Regions from separate parts of the Phyllobacterium sp. 22229 genome, predicted to be linked through region 2. Evidence: riboswitches for the same ligand, from Rfam matches in the RefSeq annotation. Region 2 holds a riboswitch; the other holds the start of a gene.
What was found. Region 2 has a riboswitch for glycine ahead of ACTJJ7_RS09925 (D-amino acid dehydrogenase). Riboswitches for the same ligand answer to the same signal wherever they lie in the genome.
Positions count from the first base shown of each region.

Region 1 (8,091 bases), on a different contig from region 2:
CGGGTTTCATAGGCCAGTGTTTCGATATGCCGTGACAGCGGATCGTCGGTCTCGTCACAATGCAGATCGATCATCAGGCCGCGATCCGCCGCAATCTCGCAGAGCGCTTTGACGCTGGCCGTGCCATCGGCCATGGTGCGCTCGAAATGCGGAATGCCGCCAACCACATCGACGCCGCGATCAAGCGCCCGCTTGAGCAGATCGACCGCACCCGGATAGCGGTAATAACCATCCTGCGGGAAAGCCACCAGTTGCAGGTCGATATAGGGCGCGACCTTTTTCCTGACCTCAAGGAGGGCTTCGACACCCAGCAGGCGCTCATCGCAGATATCCACGTGAGTCCGGATTGCCAGCAGCCCCTGTGAGACCGCCAGATCGCAATAGCGCAGAGCGCGCTCAACCACCGCTTCATGGGTGAGAAGCGGTTTCAATTCACCCCATATCTGGATTCCATCGAGCAGCAGCCCGCTGTCATTGAGGCGCGGCTGGCCGAGCGACAGCGTTGCATCCATATGAAAGTGACTATCGACAAAGGGGGGCGAAACCAGAAGACCGCCGGCATCGATCGTCTCCCCCGCCTCCCCGACCAGATTGACGCCAACCGCAACAATGCGGCCCGATTGCACGCCGATATCGATAGCCGTACGGCCGTCAGGCAAGGTTGCATTGGTGACTTTCAGATCGAACATGGAACCTCTTTGACTGTTTTGCCGGTTGCACTGTCTCTACTTTAACAGGCAAACACCCCATACCTGCAACGGGCAAACAGCACTGCAGGGAACTGCGATTGACACCGGCGCACTCAACTCACGTTAGTTATTGAAGAGCAAAGGATTATCCCCATTTCAACGGAATAATGAAGATATAGGGATAATCCTTTGCATATCAACTTTCTAATTTAGTTGTATCGGTGTATTATCCCTCTTGCTGCCATTAATGCAAGGTTTGGGGATAAGATGAGTAAATTCAGAGAATTATCTTCAGATCAGATACGCCAGCTCATTGATACGGAACAGGCCTATGATGTCTACCGGACCAGCCTGAAGGAGTATGAACAGCGTTTTTCCGGGTCGATGTCGTGGAAGAAAAGCACGAACGGCAAGAACTATCTCTACAAAAAAACACAGGGCATCTGGAAATCCCTTGGCCCTCGCTCGGCCGAAACGGAAGCGATCTTCGGGCAGTTTCATACGGGTCGCGAAAACGCCAAGACCCGTGTTTCCCGCCTGGCAAGGCGATTGGATGAACTTGCCCCTGTCAACCGGGCCATGGCGCTGGGCCGGGTACCGCTTCTGACGGCACGCATCATCCGCGCGCTCGGGAAATCGGGGTTGATCGGCACGGCGGTCGATGTCGTCGGCACCAATGCGCTTTTTGCCTATGAACGCATGGCCGGTGTCCAGATCACCGGCGGGCTTTTATCGACACAGGATGTCGACCTGTTGTTCGACTCCCGGTTCAGCCTGCGGCTGATCAGCAAGGATTTTTCCCACAAGGGTTTGATCGGGCTTCTGCAAAAAATCGATCATTCGTTTGCGCCACTGGCGAGAAATGGGTATCGCGCCGCCAACCGCGACGGCTTTCTCGTCGATCTGATCAAGCCGACGCCGAAGGACCGCATGTCGACGCGGGAGAAAACCCGGTTCAGCGCCGATGAAGAGGACCTGCAGGCAATCGAAATCGAAGGCCTGACGTGGCTGGTCAACAGTCCGAAAATCTCGACTGTTGTCATCGACGAAAAAGGCTATCCGCTGGACTATACCTGCCCTGATCCGCGTGCCTTCGCCTTGCACAAGCTGTGGTTGTCGCGCCGTAGCGACCGCGATGCTGCCAAACGCGTACGCGATGAGTTGCAGGCCAGAACCGTTGCCGGACTAATCCGGACAAGGCTGCCGCACCTGTCCTTCGAGGCAAATGACCTGCAGGCACTTCCCCTGGCATTGCGCCAATTGGCGCCCGAACTCGATCCCGTGCCTGACGATGATGCCGGCGAAGCTCTGAGTCTCACGCCGAACTGGTAAAAAGCCCCTCCCGGATGATCCGGAAGGGGCGCTTTGTCTTAGCTATAGGCCTGCATGGGCGGGCAGGCGCAGACGAGATTGCGATCCCCGGCGACATTGTCGATACGCGACACCGGCGGCCAGTATTTCGGGTTCTCTTCGCTCTCGCCTGCCGGCAGACTGGCTTCCCTGCGGGTATAGGGATGCGACCAGTCATCGGCCAGCACATCCCCGGATGGGTGCGGTGCATTGACCAGAGGATTGTCGTCACGCGGCCAGACGCCACTGGCAACCTTCTCCGCTTCCCCGGCAATGAGGATCATTGCATCACAGAAGCGGTCGATCTCGCGCTTGGATTCCGATTCCGTCGGCTCGACCATCAGCGTACCGGCAATCGGCCAGGACATGGTCGGAGCATGGAAACCGTAATCGATGAGACGCTTGGCGATATCCTCGACGCTGATCCCGGCACTGTCCTTCAGCACGCGGGTATCGAGAATGCACTCATGCGCCACGCGGCCGTTCTGTCCGGTGAACAGAACGGGATAGTGTCCCTTCAGCCGCTCCGCGATGTAGTTGGCGTTGAGAATAGCCATCTCGGTTGCACGCTTGAGGCCAGCTCCGCCCATCATGCGGATATACATCCATGTGATGGGAAGAATGGAGGCGCTGCCGAATGGGGCCGCTGAAACCGCATGCTGCGATCCCTTGGCCACATGGCCGGGCAGGAATGGAGCAAGATGCTTCTTCACGCCGATCGGACCAACACCTGGCCCGCCGCCGCCATGGGGAATGCAGAAGGTCTTGTGCAGGTTCATATGGCAGACATCGGCACCGATATCGCCGGGACGGGCAAGCCCAACCAGCGCATTGAGGTTGGCACCATCGAAATAGACCTGACCGCCATGCTGGTGAATGACCGTGCAGATATCCTTGACACCTTCTTCGAACACACCATGGGTCGAGGGGTAGGTGATCATCAGCGCTGCGAGATTGGCGCTGTGCTGCTCGGCCTTTGCCTTGAGGTCCTCAAGATCGATATCGCCAGCCTCTTCACACGCCACGACCACCACACGCATGCCAGCCATATGGGCACTGGCCGGATTGGTGCCATGCGCTGATTCCGGGATAAGGCAGATATCACGATGCGCATCGCCCCGATCCAGATGATAGCGGCGAATGGCCAGGAGACCGGCATATTCACCCTGGCTGCCGGCGTTGGGCTGCAGTGAAACCGCGTCAAAGCCGGTGATCTCGGACAGCCAGGCTTCCAGATCGTCGGTCATCGCCTTGTAGCCAAGGGCATGGCCGGCAGGAGCAAACGGATGCACATTGGCAACGCTGTTCCAGCTGACCGGAAGCATTTCGGCAGCGGCGTTGAGCTTCATCGTGCACGAGCCGAGCGGGATCATGGCGCGGTCGAGCGCCAGATCCTTGTCCGCCAGACGGCGCAGGAAACGCATCATTTCGGTTTCCGAGCGCTGCTGATGGAAAACGGCCTGGGTCATGAAACCCTCGGCCTGCCTTTCGCCGGGTAATGTTGCCTTTGCTTCCGCAGGCAGATTGGCACCGAAAAGCGCACTGAGTGCTTTCAGGTCCTCTTCCGATGTCGTTTCATCCACCGTGATGCCGAGGCGGTCCTGATCAACAACGCGCAGCAGACGTCCACCCTTTTCGGCTTGCGCTGCAATGGCGGCAGCTTTGCCGGGAGCAGTGACCGTAACCGTATCAAAGAACTGCGATCCAGCGATGGAAAGGCCCGCCCCTGTCAGCGCAGCGGCCAGACGGGCTGCCTGGGCATGCACGCGGCGGGCGATGGCCTGAAGCCCCTGCGGGCCATGCCAGATGGCATAGGACACCGCCATATTGGCCAGCAGCGCCTGCGCGGTGCAGATGTTCGATGTCGCCTTGTCGCGGCGGATATGCTGCTCGCGCGTCTGCAAGGCGAGGCGATAACCTGCCCGTCCCTTGCTGTCGACGGACTGGCCAACCAGACGGCCCGGAATGAGCCGCGTCAGCGTTTCGCTGACGGCGAGATAGGCGGCGTGCGGGCCGCCATAACCGATCGGCACGCCAAAGCGCTGCATGGAACCGGCAGCGATATCGACACCGGCCTTGGCAGGCGGCGCCGTGATCGTCAGGGCCAGCGGATCGGCCACGGCGATCACCAGCGCACCAGCGGCCTTGGCTGCTTGAATGACCGAAGCATGGTCGCCATAGACACCGAATGTGTCCGGCCATGGAACGATGATCGCTGCAACGCTGACGTTGATCTCGCCTTCATCCACGGTCATGCCCAGCGGCTCGGCGCGGGTCTTGACCACATCGACGGTCTGCGGATGCAGGGCACCGGCAATCACGATGCGGGTGCGCTTCTCACGATGATGGCGATAGGCAATGCCGACGGCTTCTGCAACGGCCGTCGCCTCGTCCAGGAGCGACGCGGATGCAACCGGCAAACCGGTCAGCTCCGTTACCAGCGTCTGGAAGTGGAACAGCAGCTCAAGGCGACCCTGGCTGATTTCCGACTGATACGGTGTATAGGCAGTATACCAGGCCGGATTTTCAAACAGATTGCGCAGGATGACGGCGGGCACATGGGTGCCGTGATAGCCCTGCCCGATAAAGCTCTTGTGGGTCTTGTTCTGGCTCATCTTGGCAGCAAGCTCGGCCAGAGCTTCCGATTCAGTGGCGGCCTCGGGAATGTCGAGTGGCCGTTCAAGCCGGATGGATTTCGGCACAGCCTGCGCAATCAAGGTTTCCAGCGACGGAATGCCAAGAGCGGCCAGCATGGCGCGGGAGCCCTGTGTGCTCGGACCGATGTGACGGTCAGCGAACGGGAATATGGTGTCTTTCATCATCATGCCTTCAGCCAATGATTGCTTTGTAGCCTGCCTCGTCGAGAAGGCCGGTCAGCTGATCCGGATTGGACAGCTTCATCTTCCATAGCCAGCCGTCGCTTGCGGCGGCCGAATTGACCAGAGACGGATCGCTTGCGGTTGCATCGTTCACTTCCGTCACTTCGCCATCGAGCGGCGCATAGACGTCCGATGCCGCCTTGACGGATTCAACCACAACCGTGGCATCGCCCTTGGACAAGGATTGACCGACGTCCGGCAACTGGACAAAAACCAGATCGCCGAGCTGATCCTGCGCGTGATCGGTAATGCCGACCGTCGCAATGTCATTCTCGACGCGGACCCATTCGTGATCTTCGGTAAAGTAAGTGGCTGCCATCTCAATTATCCTTTGTGGTAGCGATGTGGAGTGAAGGGAAGTGAATGAATATCGACCGGGACGCGGTTACCCCGCACCTCGGCGAAAACCTTGGAGCCCAGCGCGGACAGCTCCTTGCTGACATACCCCATGGCAACGGGGAAACCCGCCGAGGGTCCGAAACCGCCCGAGGTGACCAGCCCGACCTTGTTGCCGTCGGCATCGAAGAGTTCGGCATCGGTGCGCACCGGCTGCCGGCCATCGGGCTTCAAGCCGACGCGCTTCTTGGTGGATCCTGTTGCGATTTTGGCGAGAAGGGCCGCGGCGCCGATAAAGCCCGCCGTCTCGCGTACCGGCTTGGCAATGGCCCAGAGCAGTCCGGCATCCACCGGATCATAGTCCGGCGTTATGTCATGGCCGTGCAGGCACAGGCCTGCTTCGAGACGCAAACTGTCGCGGGCGGCAAGCCCGATCCAGGCAACACGCTCGTCGGCGAAAAGCTTTTCGACAAGCACACGGGCATCGGCTTCCGGCAGGCCGATCTCAAAACCGTCCTCGCCGGTGTAGCCGGAGCGGCTCATGAACCAGCCCGGCTTCGGCTCAAATCCGTTCATGAAAGCAAGGTCAGTTCCGGCAATACCGGCATCGCGCAACACATTCACGGCCTGCGGCCCCTGGATGGCCAGGAACACACGATCCAGCGCATCGATCTTGCAGTCGAAACCCTTGGCGACACCGCGCAGATGCGCTTCGTCCGCCGCCGCATTTCCGGCATTGGCAACGACCATGAAATGCTCATCGCCGAGACGCGTGACGATCAGGTCATCGAGGATGCCTGCCTTGTCATTGAGAAAGAAGGTGTATTTCGACTGACCCGTCTGCAGCGCAGACGCATCAAGCGGGCATGCGCGTGACAAGAGTGCCGCGGCCTGTGGCCCGGCAACATCAAAGAGCTGCATATGCGAAATGTCGAAAAGCCCGGCCTTCTCGCGCGTGTGAAGGTGTTCCTTCATCACACCGAGCGGATAGGTGATTGGCATCGACCAGCCGGCAAAACCGCCAAAGCGCGCATTCGCAGCCTTGTGCAGATCGTCAAGCGGCAATTGTTTCAGATTATCTTCAGTGCCCATTTTTACTCCAGAGACGTGCAAAGACCTCCGCCACACGACGGAACATTTCTTTGCCCCTCTGTCGGAAGCCTGAGAGACTCGCTCAATCAGGACCCCTGACTGAACTTACACCTTCGGCGCGGAGTTTCCCCCGACTTTCCAGAGTTGCCTTCCCGGTTTGCGGTTCCTGGTACCTGAGAGATTTCGGGCGATTTCCCCTTCGGTGGCCTGCACATTTCCATGCACGACACTCTCCCGCAAACTGACAGGGCCGAAGCCCTCGACAGGCCGGACCATAGCGCAACGGCCTCTGCCTGTCATCGTGCAAATGGCCGATTTGCCGCTTTGTGGACAGAAATTGTCTGAATGAGGATACTTCAACAAGGAGTACCCGCTGTCAGCGGGTCAGGGCAATCACCCCAAGCGCCTGCCCCCTGCCCTTGACGCCATGCATTCCAAGGTAATTTGCCTTGATTTCATTGGAGAAACTCATCCTCTGTGCCAATTCGCTGGAGATCAAAACCGGCGCGGCCAATGTGCGGCAGAGGCTCTCCAGCCGCGCTGTCGTATTCACCGTATCGCCGAAATAGGTGATCTTGTGGTGATCCACCCCGATCTCGGCCGTGATGATCGGCCCCCCGTGCAGGGCTGCACGCAGGCGCGGCACCCTCCCGAATCGCTCAAGCCATTGATTTGCATTCTTTTCGATACTGTCCAGAATATCAAAAACACAGCGCGCGCAGCTGGCATCCTTGATGCCGCGCTCAATGGGCCATGTGATGATGGCCGCGTCCCCGACATAGTCGTCAATGGCTCCGCCGTGACGCCGGACAGGTTCGGCGAAGGCGGCAAACAGCGCGCCAAGAAACTGCTGGGCCCGCAGATCGCCATGTTCTTCGGCAAACGAGGTCGACCCGACAAGATCGATGAAAAGGAACACCCGCTCTTCAGCCACCGGCTGGCGGTAGCGGCTCATCAGAAGACTGGCAAAAATGTCGCGGCCAAGAAGATCGCGCACCCGCAGGATGAAAATCATGACGGTCAGGACGGCAAGCGTGTAGAGCAGCACCTGCGGCGAAAGCGTTGCAACACGCCAGAAAGGTCCGTCAATCCAGCCGAAGCTCCACAGCGTTATCCCGCAAACGGCATTGCCGATGCTGATCAGCACATAATCGGCTATCAATGCGGTGACGAGAAAACCCGCTGTCGGCAGCGTGTTGATCCAGGCGCGCAACTTCGGAAAGATGAGCCCGCGTTCAAACGCCAGGATCGGAGCACAGATGGAGAGGGCAAACACCGCCCCTAAAAAGTACCCCTGACTGTAGACCAGCCAACTGTAGAGATAGCCGCTTGCCGCGACTGCACTGATAAGGAATACCCACAGTCCCACTGAATTTCTGCGCATATTCCCGTTCCGATCCGTTTCAAACTTTCAGGGCCGCCTTCTAGACCGCGTCCCTTCGTCATTCCATTGATGCGCCGAAAGATATTATCCAACCAATAGATATCTAAGATATCGCGATATCCATCTAGAGAATTATATGGAGGATCATCCCATCAGACTCACCGCCGTGCAAATTGTACATCGGTTACGGTCAATTTAAGGCTCCAGATTACTGGAAAATGACCATCGCCGAATAGTCGTTCAACGACAAACCCGATGCCCCGCATGCAAACCACCGGGATAATCCACGCCGTCGGCGAGCGGAATATTAATACAGTTTGCCCGCCGATTTTTAGCAAAGCGTTCTTTGACGGGCCTCGAA
Region 1 is NZ_JBQEPA010000027.1:39,997-48,087, forward strand. It holds gene ACTJJ7_RS24790 (amidohydrolase family protein) at 1-689, opposite strand, end outside; gene ACTJJ7_RS24795 (GSU2403 family nucleotidyltransferase fold protein) at 957-2,021, shown strand; gene gcvP (aminomethyl-transferring glycine dehydrogenase) at 2,060-4,858, opposite strand; gene gcvH (glycine cleavage system protein GcvH) at 4,869-5,246, opposite strand; gene gcvT (glycine cleavage system aminomethyltransferase GcvT) at 5,243-6,346, opposite strand; glycine riboswitch at 6,497-6,593, opposite strand; gene ACTJJ7_RS24815 (adenylate/guanylate cyclase domain-containing protein) at 6,723-7,730, opposite strand.
Region 1: it holds a riboswitch for glycine, as region 2 does, so the genes downstream of both, gcvT (glycine cleavage system aminomethyltransferase GcvT) here and ACTJJ7_RS09925 (D-amino acid dehydrogenase) in region 2, are expected to answer to the same signal.

Region 2 (8,091 bases):
TCGGTACCCTTGACCTGCACCGGCCCGAAACCGGCCTTGGCGCCGGGGTCGGCATCGATGGTCGCATCAACCCGGTTGTTCTCGTGGTCGGCGACGACTTCCCGGCTGACAATCCTGGCCTTGGGGTGCCCCTGCTGGCGCCAGGCATCGACCACCAGCCGTTCGGCCTTGACGATGGCTGTCGAGCGGGCAATCTCGCCGGCGACGTAGCCCTGCTTTTCCGGGCTTTCGACAAAGTCTTTCGGATCAAGTGTCGGCGGCGCCATGTTCTTGACCCGGGCCGAGGCGAACAAGAATTGCGATCCGGGATCGACCGAAATGACCACCTTGGCCGGCTTGGACAGCACCGCATCCGGCGCAATATCGCTCGCCTCCTTGCCGTCGACGAGAATGCTGATGGTGCCGCCATAGCGGCCATCGGCATAGAGTGCGCCAAGTATGCGGCGGTAGTCTCCGCGCGCCTTGGCAAGCAGTCCCGCCGCACCGGATGCAGGCTTGTCCTTGTCGGCAAACAGGCTCGATGCGCCCTCTACAAGGGTCTTGGCTTCGTCGCTCGTCGAAGCAGCGGTTTCAACCGTGTATCTCTGCGGATCAGCGATGACCGAATCAGCATCGTCTTCCTTCTTGGCACCCCAGAGATGAACGCCGAAAAGATCAAAGGCCTGGGCAGGCGAGACAAAGGCTGTAAGGGCCAGCAATGCGGCACCGAAACAACTGGCCTGTGGGCGCTTCAAGTCCATCAACCAGCAAATTCCCTACACATCAATAAACACAAGGATACACCGCAGGAAACGTGCGCACGCCGCCTGCAATTGATAAAATTCGCCCTTCGAGCTTAAGAAAACGATAACATGCCGGGAAAAGCTGGCCAACCCGCAATGGTGCCCGACCGGTCATACAACCTGGCATGAGTGGCCATATCGCCACAAAACCGCGATACAAGCGCATTCAAGGGCCCAATCACTTTTTATGTGGCACGTGCAATAGTTTGCCACAAAACCGCTTGAAGGCAGAAGAAGCGCCTGATTCGGCAGACGCTCTTCTTGCTCGCAATCCAGTTTATTCGGCAGCGGCGAGCCAGCCGCCCTGCGGGCCAGCATCGGCGGGCATGGCGGCGCTGATATGCCCGGCGATGATTTCAGCCGTGGCAGCAGAAAGCGTCCAGCCGAGATGACCATGGCCGGTGTTGTAGAACACGCCGGACCGCTTGCCCGCGCCGACGCGCGGCAGCATGTTCGGCATCATCGGGCGCAGGCCGGCCCACGGCACCACATTGGACGTATCCATGCCGGGGAACAGGTCGCGGCTCCAATCGACCAGCGGCTTGACCCGGTCATGGCGAATGTCGCGGTTCTCGCCATTGTATTCGGCCGTACCGGCCACGCGCAGGCGCCCCGCCCCAAGGCGGCTGGTGACGATCTTGGCGTCGTCGTCGAGCAGGCTGACCCAGGGGGCCGATTTCTGGCTCGCGGCGTCATCCAGATTGACGGTGATGGAGTAGCCCTTGACCGGATAGATGTTGACGCGATCGCCCAGCTGGGCGGCAAATTTGCGGCTGGCAATACCGGCGCAGATGACGATGGCGTCAAAGCGTTCGGTCTCCGTCCCGGCATCGGCAGCGGACGCCTTGTTCCATGCGACCACGACGCCGCCGGTGCCATGCTTCAATTCGGCGACATCGGCATCGCCGACGAAGCGCACGCCATGACGGATGGCGGCGGCGGCAAGCCCGCGGGTGAATTTGTGAATGTCGCCCGTCGAATCGGATGGCGTGAAGAAACCGCCATAGAAGGAACCGTTCAGGGCGGGTTCAATGCTGCGGATTTCTTCATTGGTAACGGCCCGACGGTCAAGCCCCCCGGCTTCCAGCAGCCTGTTGACCTTGATGGCGTGATCATAGCCGTATTTCGAACGGTAAATGTGCAGGATCCCGCGCTTTTCCAGGTCGAAATCGATCTTTTCCTCCGCAGCGATTTCAAACATGCGCTTGCGTGCTTCAATGGCGAGCCTGGTGGTGGCGATGGTGTTTTCTTCGTAATGCGGGATGTTCATGACGAATTCCGCCATCCAGGAATATTTATGCCAGGAGGGTTTCGGGTTCATCAGCAGCGGCGCGTCCTTGCGCAGCATCCATTTCATGCCCTTGAGCACTGTCGACCAGCTGTTCCACACTTCCGCATTGGATGCGGAGAGCTGACCGCCATTGGCGAAGGATGTTTCCATGGCCGCATAGCGATTGCGGTCGAACACGGTGACGCAATAGCCCTGGCGGGCAAGCGCATAGGCGGTTGTCACGCCGGTGATACCGGCGCCGATAATGGCGATATGGGTCATGATGCAGCGGTCCTCAGACAACACATGGTTTCAGTTTCGCCGTTGGCAACGGCACGAAACCCCATCTGTCACGGAACCTGAGAGCTTGGCCCTTCGCGCGCCCGCCGGATGTTTATCATCCGTGTCGTCGGCGCCTTTTTCCGGTCATGCAACCGGGCAGGGCTTTCTCCTTCGGTGGGCACATCTCTTGCGAGTTATGCCTCTCTCCAGATGTTCTAGACTATTCTGGTCCTTTTGCCTGAGAGTTTCCGGGGCGGTTGCTCCATCGGCGCCGGTTTTACCGGTCTCTCCCAGATAGTCTGTGCGAACGCGGGATATATATCGCAGTTGCGAGACGAGAACAACTGGCTAAGAAGCGCCGCAGCAATTATGCTGACTGAAAATCGCCCAGCCTTCCGGAGGAATTTATGAAGCCTGTCTTTCTGCAACTGCAATGCGCACCCGGCAAGACGTACGAAGTTGCAAAAACCCTGTTCGAGCGTGAAATCGTCTCCGAACTCTATTCGACCAGCGGCGAATTTGACCTTCTGGCCAAGATCTACATTCCGGAAGATCAGGATATCGGCAAATTCATCAACACCAACGTGCTCGATATATCAGGCATTGCGCGATCGCTGACAACGCTGACCTTCACCGCGTTCTGACAGGCGCTCGGCGGGGCGAGACATTACGTCCCGTTTCATGCGCCCGGCATCTGCCTTATGTAATCAATGCAATGAATCACGCCCCTTCAAGGCAATAAAATTCCATTCTTTTGCCATGGGAGCACTTTTTCTGTAAGAGATGCTCCCTCGCCCGTCATCAGCAGGATTTTCGACAATGCCTCCTTATCGTTCACGCACAACCACACATGGCCGCAACATGGCAGGCGCCCGCGGGCTCTGGCGCGCCACCGGCATGAAAGACGAGGATTTCGGCAAGCCGATCATCGCCGTGGTGAACTCGTTCACCCAGTTCGTGCCCGGCCACGTGCACCTGAAGGATCTCGGCCAGCTCGTGGCGCGCGAAATCGAAAGCGCAGGCGGCGTCGCCAAGGAATTCAATACCATCGCTGTCGATGACGGCATCGCGATGGGGCATGACGGCATGCTCTATTCCCTGCCGTCGCGCGAAATCATCGCCGACAGCGTCGAATACATGGTCAATGCGCATTGCGCCGACGCCATGGTCTGCATTTCCAATTGCGACAAGATCACGCCCGGCATGCTGATGGCGGCGCTGCGCCTCAACATCCCCGTCGTTTTCGTCTCCGGCGGGCCCATGGAGGCGGGCAAAGTTATCTGGGAAGACAAGGAAAAGAAGCTCGATCTGGTCGATGCCATGGTTGCAGCCGCCGACGACCGCATTTCCGACGAGGAAGTGAAGGCCATCGAGCGCTCGGCCTGCCCGACATGCGGCTCCTGCTCCGGCATGTTCACCGCCAATTCGATGAACTGCCTGACCGAGGCGCTCGGCCTTTCCCTGCCGGGCAATGGTTCGACGCTCGCCACCCATGCGGACCGCCGCCGCCTCTTTGTCGAGGCCGGTCATCTCGTGGTCGACCTCGCCCGCCGCTATTACGAGCAGGACGATGAAACCGTCCTGCCGCGCTCCATCGCCTCCTTTGCCGCGTTCGAGAATGCCATGACCCTCGATATCGCCATGGGCGGCTCGACCAATACGGTGCTGCACCTGCTGGCCGCCGCGCATGAAGCCGAAGTCGATTTCACCATGAGCGATATCGACCGCCTGTCGCGCCGCGTGCCCGTGCTGTGCAAGGTGGCGCCGGCTGTTGCCAATGTGCACATGGAAGATGTGCACCATGCTGGCGGCATCATGGGCATTCTCGGCGAACTCGACCGCGCCGGGCTGCTCGACACATCGGTCTATTCGGTGCATGCCGCCAATCTCGGCGCTGCTCTTGACCGCTGGGACGTGGTGCGCACCAAGAACAAGTCGGTGCATGATTTCTTCATGGCCGCACCGGGCGGCGTGCCGACGCAGATCGCGTTCAGTCAGGACCGCCGCTTTGCCGATGTCGATCTCGACCGCGAAAAGGGTGTCATCCGCAATGTTGAACACGCCTATTCGAGAGATGGCGGCCTCGCCGTGCTCTACGGCAATCTGGCGGAAGACGGCTGCATCGTCAAAACCGCCGGTGTTGATGATTCCATCCTGAAATTCTCCGGTCCCGCCCGCATTTTCGAAAGCCAGGACAGTGCTGTTCTCGGCATTCTCAATGGCGGCATCAAACCGGGCGATATCGTGCTGATCCGCTACGAAGGCCCGCGCGGCGGACCGGGCATGCAGGAAATGCTCTATCCCACCAGCTATTTGAAGTCCAAGGGCCTCGGCAAGGCCTGTGCGCTGATCACCGATGGCCGCTTCTCCGGCGGTTCGTCCGGCCTTTCCATCGGCCATGTTTCACCGGAAGCTGCGGAAGGCGGCCTGATCGGTCTCGTCGAGGATGGCGACATCATCGATATCGATATCCCGAACCGCGGGATTCATCTGGCTGTTGACGATGCCGTCCTGGCAGAGCGCCGCGCAAAGATGGAAGCAAAGGGCACCGCCGCGTGGAAGCCCGAGGAAAAGCGCAAGCGCAAGGTCACGACGGCGCTGCGCGCTTACGGCGCCATGGCGACCAGTGCCGCCAGGGGTGCCGTGCGCCAGATTCCGGACGACTGGAACTAACCAGGGTTCAAGGAACACCTACTGGAAGCGGGCTTCCAGTAGGTCGATATCCCGCACCATTTTCGTGGCAATGGTGCTTTCGAGCCGCCGCGCCCGCACCAGGCGGTGAATTTCCTGCCGTTCCGCCCGAAGCGCGGTGATGCGCAGCAGCTTCTCGATCTCCTCGCTCCGCGCCACTTCTTCGCGCTCTTCACCGAGCTGCATGCGCCCGTCGATACGCTTGCGGTAGAGCTCCATGATGTGGTTGGCGACATCCGTATAGATGTCGGCATCGGCACGGCCCGATGCCAGACTGTGCTGGGCCCGCTCGATCGCCATGATTGCGGCTTCCGCCGCAGCGATACGGGCATAATCCTCTTCGCGCTGATTTGAATCCTCGATGGGCAGATCGATATTGCGCAACAGGCGCGGCAGGCTGATGCTGGCCATGATCAGCGACAGGATGATCACGCCGGTGGCGAGAAAAATGACGAGATCGCGGGCCGGAAACAGCGAGCCGTCATAGAGAAACAACGGCAGTGTCAGGATACCCGCAAGGGTGATGGCGCCGCGAACGCCGGCAAACGACATGGCGGCAATCAGCTGCCAGCTCGGCTTGACCACAGCCTCGCCCTGCCTGCGGCGCTGCGCCATGGTTACGCGCCATGACGCCCAGACCCAGAGAAAGCGCAAGGCAGCCAGGGCGGCATAGATGACCACCACATAGACCAGAAGCCACCAGGGGCTCGTCTCGCCGTGCCGCACGTTCGCGACGGCACCGGAAAAAATACCCGGCAGCTGCTCGCCGAGCAGAACGAAGATGGCGCCATTGGCGGCAAACTGCGCCGTATCCCACACCGCCGTGCGGCGCACGCGGGTCAGCGCCATGGACTGGGCCGTGTTCTCGGCATAGCTCATGGTGATACCGGCCGCGACAGCAGCAAGGATGCCCGACGCATGCACATGTTCGGCCAGGAGGTAAGCGCCGAAGGGAATAAGCAGGCTGATGAGAATCTGCGAGCCGCTTTCCTCGCCGAGCTTGCGGGCAAGAAAAGCCTTGCCGCGCGTGACCCCGATGGTGACACCGATACCGATGGCAATGCCCGCAAAAGCAAGCCAGAGGAAGGTAAAGAACGCCTCGGTGATCGAGAAGCTGCCGGTCAGCATCGCGGCAACGGCAAAGCGCATGCACACGAGGCCCGACGCATCGTTGAGCAGGGATTCGCCCTCGAGGATATGCATCATGCGTGAGGGAATGGGCACGCGCGCCGCAATGGCGGAAACGGCGATCGGATCGGTCGGCGAGACGATGGCCGCCAGCGCGAAAGCCACCGGCAGAGGCACGGAAGGGATCATCCAATGCACGAAAAAGCCGACGCCGACCACCGTGAAGATGACAAGGCCGAGCGCCATTTCCAGGATGATGCCCTTGTCCCGGAAGAGACCTTCCTTGGGGATGCGCCAGCCATCGAGAAACAACAGCGGCGGCAGGAACAGCAGAAAGAAAATATTGGGATCAAGTTGTACGCGGATGCTGGTGACCGAGGCAATCGCCGCGCCAAGACCGATCTGCACCAGCGGCAGCGGTATGGCCAGAGGCAGCACGCGCACGATGGAGTCACTGACCACGACGGCCAGAAGCATCAGCAGGACGATGGTGATTGTTTCCACGGCGAATCCATATTGATTGTCGGTGCAGGATGAAGGAAAGGCCGGTGCTTTGTCGAGGCGAACCTTGGCAACTTTGCGCCCATATCATGCCGATTGGATGAATTGGCGGCAAAGCACGACATTTCCGCGACAATCAATTTTACGTTTACGTCAATGTAATACTTGCATGCGCACCGCCTATCGCCATAGATAGAATTGTTGAGTAGCATGTCTGGGGTTGGAGGACCGTGGGCCAGCTACAAGGAAACCATCAGGGGAGGTTAATGTGGCAAAACAGACAACGCCGGTAAAAACATCCGTGACAGCCAAGCGCGCCACTGCAAAGGCAGCGCCAGCCAAAACGGCGAAACCCGCCGCCAAGACTGCTAAAGCCGCCGCGAATAAACCAGCTGGCGAGGTCAAGAAAACGGAAGCCGCCAAGACGGTGAAACCCGCTGCAGCAAAGACGCCGGCCAAGACTGCCGCGACAGTGGCAAAACCCAAAGCTGCGGCAGCGGAAAAGGTGGCGGTGAAAGCGCCCGCCAAGACACCCGCGGCAAAGAAGCCCGCAGCCAAAGCCAAAACTGCGGCGCCAGCCGCCGAGGCAGCAACGGCAAAGGCGGCGCCCCTCGCCGAGATGCCCGCACCGAAACTCTGGGTCAAATCCTATCCGGACGGCGTTCCCGCCGAGATCGGACCGCTGCCCTACGAGAACATCAACGCGCTTTTTGCCACCGCCTACAAAAAATACGCCAACCGGCCGTCCTTTACCTGCATGGGCAAGGTGATGACCTATGCGGAGATGGATCGTCATTCACAGGCATTCGCAGCATGGCTGCAATCGCGCGGGCTAGTCAAGGGCGACCGGGTTGCGGTGATGATGCCGAACATCCTGCAATATCCGGTGGCTATCGCAGCGATCCTGCGTGCGGGCCTGACGGTCGTCAATATCAATCCGCTTTACACACCGCGCGAGCTTGAACATCAGCTTAAAGACAGCGGCGCGAAAGCGATCATCATTCTCGAAAACTTTGCCACGACACTGCAAAAAGTGCTGACGGCGACGCCGGTCAAGCATGTTGTCGTTGCCACCATGGGCGACATGCTGGGCCTCAAGGGCCATATCGTCAATCTGGTCGTGCGCCGCGTCAAGAAAATGGTGCCAGCCTGGTCCCTGCCCGGCCACACGCCGTTCAAAACAGCGCTGGCGCAAGGCGCTGCGCTCACGCTGAAGCCGGTCGAGATCAAGCGTGATGATATCGCCTTCCTGCAATATACGGGGGGTACGACGGGCGTTTCCAAAGGCGCGGTGCTGATGCACAGCAACATCGTGGCCAATGTCACGCAGATGCGCCTCTGGGTTGAGGTTGGCTTTCGCAAGAAAGGCCGTCCGGACAATCTGACATTCATCTGCGCCTTGCCGCTCTATCATATTTTCGGCCTCACCGTGAATGC
Region 2 is NZ_JBQEPA010000006.1:247,157-255,247, reverse strand. It holds gene ACTJJ7_RS09930 (autotransporter assembly complex protein TamA) at 1-740, opposite strand, end outside; gene ACTJJ7_RS09925 (D-amino acid dehydrogenase) at 1,060-2,334, opposite strand; glycine riboswitch at 2,551-2,637, opposite strand; gene ACTJJ7_RS09920 (Lrp/AsnC ligand binding domain-containing protein) at 2,742-2,978, shown strand; gene ilvD (dihydroxy-acid dehydratase) at 3,154-5,007, shown strand; gene ACTJJ7_RS09910 (Na+/H+ antiporter) at 5,026-6,657, opposite strand; gene ACTJJ7_RS09905 (long-chain fatty acid--CoA ligase) at 6,923-8,091, shown strand, end outside.